2 regions of the Mesorhizobium sp. LNJC405B00 genome follow, and region 2 is predicted to be linked to the other one. Evidence: riboswitches for the same ligand, from Rfam matches in the RefSeq annotation. Region 2 holds a riboswitch; the other holds the start of a gene.
The links. Region 2 has a riboswitch for thiamine pyrophosphate ahead of X756_RS148480 (YkoF family thiamine/hydroxymethylpyrimidine-binding protein). Riboswitches for the same ligand answer to the same signal wherever they lie in the genome.
Positions count from the first base shown of each region.

Region 1: it holds a riboswitch for thiamine pyrophosphate, as region 2 does, so the genes downstream of both, thiB (thiamine ABC transporter substrate binding subunit) here and X756_RS148480 (YkoF family thiamine/hydroxymethylpyrimidine-binding protein) in region 2, are expected to answer to the same signal.

Region 1 covers NZ_AYWC01000041.1:10,625-12,821, reverse strand. Annotated here, with positions in the region: gene X756_RS136770 (ABC-F family ATP-binding cassette domain-containing protein) at 1-315, opposite strand, end outside; gene X756_RS136775 (thiamine diphosphokinase) at 317-973, opposite strand; TPP riboswitch at 1,136-1,250, shown strand; gene thiB (thiamine ABC transporter substrate binding subunit) at 1,294-2,197, shown strand, end outside.
Region 2 covers NZ_AYWC01000009.1:36,874-39,070, forward strand. Annotated here, with positions in the region: gene X756_RS148490 (hypothetical protein) at 1-92, opposite strand, end outside; partial or broken gene X756_RS148485 (GSU2403 family nucleotidyltransferase fold protein) at 358-747, opposite strand; TPP riboswitch at 959-1,071, shown strand; gene X756_RS148480 (YkoF family thiamine/hydroxymethylpyrimidine-binding protein) at 1,062-1,670, shown strand; gene X756_RS148475 (ABC transporter permease) at 1,926-2,197, shown strand, end outside.

The DNA.
Region 1 (2,197 bases), on a different contig from region 2:
CAGATATGTGGCGCGGTAGGGATCGTCGGCAGGCCCAAGCCCGGCCTCGACATAGGCACGCACATTGGCAAAGCCGTCCATGTCGGGCATTTGCGGGAGATAGCGCACCGTTGCCGAAGGCTGGCGGAAGACCTCGCCGTCTTGCGGCTCGATCAGGCCCGCGGCAATCTTCAGGAGCGTCGACTTGCCGGAGCCGTTGCGGCCGACGAGCGCGATCTTGTCACCGGCGGACGCCGTCAGTTCGGCGCCATCGAGCAGCGGCGTGCCGCCAAAGGTCAGTCTTATGCCGTCGAGGTTGAGAAGGGGCGGGGCCATGTCAGCTTTCAGGCAAGGGATAGGGGTGGGCGAGCAGCAGCGCGCGGCCATGGCCGAGCGCGATTTCGAGGCCCCCGGTCTTGTTGGACTTGACCTCGTTCGAGATGGTCAGCGACGAGCCGAACACGACCTCGACATGGTCGAGCGGCCACTTCGCGCCGGACACGGTGAGGCCCGAAAGATCGGAAAAGCCGAGCACCGAAAACAGCGTTCCGTCGGCATAGTCGAAGCCGGCCTTGCCAGGCAGCAGAGGGGCGCCTTCCTGCGCTCCGCTGGTCAACAGCACTTTTGTGCCTGTCTCTGTCAGCCGCAGGCTGAGCGCCAGATGCAGGAAGGCGTGGTCGGCGCGCTTGCCGCCGAAAGCGCCGGCCAGCACCAGGCTGGTGGCGCCGCGTCCCAATGCCACCGCGATCGCCAGTTCGCCATCGGTCTTGTCCTTTTCGGGAGGAAACACCTCCCGCGGCACGGCGGCGAGATCGGCAGGCAGGTCCGCCGGCACGGAATCGAAATCGCCGACCCACAGCTCCGGCATCAGGCCGAGCAGGCGGGCATGATCGATGCCGGCGTCGGCGGCGATGACGCGCGTGCCCGCGACCTGGCGTTCGAGCCGCGGCGTGCGGACGAGATCGCCGCCAAGCAGGATGGTGAATGTGCTCATATCCGCTGGCCCTTACCAGCCCCGCCGACGAAACGGAAGGCCGAGCGGCACCGTCACTCTTTGTTGGAGCATGATCTTTTTCCGGAAACGGATTCCACTTTCCGGGATCATGCTCGGGCAAACTTCCACTTGCGTGGCACCTTGGCCGGGCCTATGTGTCGAAACGCTCTAACGGGGTGCCGGACGCGATCTTCGCGGACCGGCTGAGAGGCAGTCTCGCCAACCCGCTGAACCTGATCCGGTTTGTACCGGCGGAGGGATTAGACGCTTCGGACAGCCCGACGCCTCAATTCCTTTCAACACGAATGAAGGAGGCGCCGATGCGCATGTTTTTGTCCCGTCTTGTCCCAGCGCTGGGGCTTGCTGTTTCGCTACTGGCAAGCTCTGCGTCCGCGCAGGAAAAACTCACGATCTATACCTATGAGAGTTTCACTGCCGACTGGGGTCCGGGCCCCCAGGTGAAGAAGGAATTCGAGGCCGAGTGCGGCTGCAGCGTCGACTTCGTCTCGGTGGCCGACGGCGTCGCGCTGCTCAACCGCGTCAAGCTCGAAGGTGCCTCGACCAAGGCCGATATCGTGCTTGGTCTTGACACCAACCTCACCGCGGAAGCCAAGGCTTCCGGCCTGTTTGTCCCACATGGCGCGGTGGCTGAAAACAACGTGCCGGGCGGCTGGAGCGACGACACTTTCGTGCCCTATGATTATGGTTATTTCGCCGTCGTCTACGACACCGAAAAGCTGAAGAGCCCGCCGAAGAGCCTGAAGGAACTGGTCGAGGGCGATGCCGCCGACAAGATCGTCATCCAGGATCCGAGGACGTCGACGCCGGGCCTCGGCCTGCTGCTGTGGGTCAAGTCGGTCTATGGCGACAAGGCGCCGGAAGCCTGGGCGAAACTCAAGGGCAAAGTGCTGACGGTGACGCCGGGCTGGAGCGAGGCCTACGGCCTGTTCACCAAGGGCGAGGCGCCGATGGTGCTTTCCTATACGACGTCGCCGGCCTACCACATGGTGGCCGAGAACACCGGGCGCTACCAGGCGGCCTCGTTCGAGGAAGGCGAGTATCTGCAGATCGAAGTCGCCGGCATCACCACCACGGGCGCGAAGAATCCGCTGGCGGCGAAGTTCCTGGCCTTCATGACCGGGCCGAAATTCCAGGATGTCATTCCGGAGACCAACTGGATGTTCCCGGCCGGGAAAACCGACAAGCCGCTCAATCCGGCTTTTG
Region 2 (2,197 bases):
GTGCCGGTCGACAGCCTCTCGTCCTTCTCGGCAACGACTTTCAGATATTGGCGGATGAAGCGGATGTCGTCGGCGATGTCCTGGCTGGCCATTCGCCAGGCCCCGGCGAGGCGTTCGCACTGATCGAATGACAAGGGCAACAAAGGGGGCGGCAATAAAGGCGGCGGCAACAAAGGCGGCGGCAATGACGGGGGTGACAGCAAAGGACGAGAGAGATCGGCGAAGGCAACATGGTTCGCTGTGCTCAAGGACATTCCTCTCTGCGAAAAGAGATATCGTACTTTATGTACGAACGAGCGTCAAGCCAATTTCGTACAGTTGGGACGATGACAATGAATATAGCAGCGGTCGCTTCAGCTAATCACGCATCGTGAATCCTTCAGGACTCGCACCAATTTCGCGGAGGGATTTTCCCAGGATGGTGTTGACTGTTTCCCTCGTGTCGGCGTCGAACAGGTTCAGGCCGCGCCGGATCGTCTCGCGCCAGTTTTCGCCCTTGTCCCACGCTTCCATGAAGGCGAAGGCAAGGTCGTCCTGGCGACGCGTGGCTTCGAGCGCTTGGGTCAGCAGGCGCGCTTGATGGAGATCCTTCTCCCGCTTGGCCCCAGCGCTCGGCCCGAGTCGCGAGGCGACGATCAGCTTGTGGATGGCGTAGCGCTGGGGCGAGGGGACCAGCACAGGCAAGCCCGAGCGATGCAGGAGCGCAGTCCGGATGGGGTCGCGGATAAGGAGATCCAGAAACCGTAAGGGCTGCGCGGAGTCTCTGCCGTTTTCTTATAATTACGTTTATCAGCTTGAATTTCAACGCAGTTATAAGAAATTCGTGGAAACCTTATAACGCAACGAACTGACGAGTCGTCCGTTAACGCCCGGGCGCCCGGCCCGTCTGGCCCAAAACACTTTGCCGCAGTGCCTTCAACAAACGGCTTCCCCAATGTCGCGAACAATGCTTTAACCCGCTCATCCACAGGGGTGCTCCGTATGGTCGGGGCTGAGATGAGGGCGGCAAGCCTTCGGACCCTAAAGCTGATCTGGATAATACCAGCGGAGCGAGGCGGGCGATGTTTTCAGGCGCACAGATTTCCCTTTATCCCATGACCGACGATTTCGTCGGCGTCATCCTTGGCGCGCTCGGCGCGCTCGATCCGTGGCGCGACCGGCTGCGGATCGAAACCGACGACATCTCGACGCTTATGGTCGGGCCGCCCGAGGTGCTGTTTCCCGCCATGCGCGACCTGTTCGTCGCGGCGGCCAGAAGCGGCAAGCACTGCGTGCTTTCGGCGGCGGTCTCGCGCGGCTGTCCGGGCGAGCCCGACGATCCGATCTGCCGCTCCGACGAGACCGGCGGCCCCGCCATTCCGCTGGACGAGCGCAAGATCGCCGCGATCCGCGCTGTCCAGGCCACGCCGTCGACCGGCCAGCCGGTGGCGGCGCAGTTCTCGCTCTATGTGATGGGCACAGGCGACCATATGGACGAGATCTATGGCTGCATCGATTTCCTGAAGCAGTCCGGCGTCTTTGAACGCTCAAAGAACTTCTGCACCAAACTGCGCGGCGATGCCGGTGCGGTGTTTGCCACGCTCAACGAGGCCTTCTGCCGCTTCGGCCCCGGCGCCGGCCACGTCACCCTCGACATCACGATTTCGGCGAACAGCCCGAGCGGGGTCTGAGCCGCGGCTCAAGCGTCGTTCCTCGAGGATGTTGCCGTGGCTGGTTTATCTGACCCATTGCGTGGAGGAGATGCCTCTGACCCCTCAGCACAAAGAGGAGGGGAGCCATTGGCGATTGGCGAAGACCGCGATGCCCACGAATCTCCCCCCTCGAGCAGGAGATGGCCGGCAGGCCAGAGGGGGTCCCAGCGCGTGGAGCGCCGACGTCCTTTTCGCATCGGCAAGGCGTGGGCGCTCTATGCGAGACGACCCCCTCTGTCGCCTTCGGCGACATCTCCCCCTCGAGGGGGGAGATTAGCCGCAGCCATCGCCAAGACCATCCCCGCCGCCTGCGCCTCCGCCCTGCTCCTCGCGGCGTGGGAGCTCTACGCCCGCTATGGTGGCGCTGCGCCCACCATGCTGCCGGCGCCGTCGCGCGTGCTGCAGCAGGCCTGGGAGCATCGCGCCGCCCTGGCCGACAACACGCTGCCCACCATCCGCGCCACATCAGCCGGCTTCGCCTGCTCGTTGGTCGCTGCCTTCGTGTT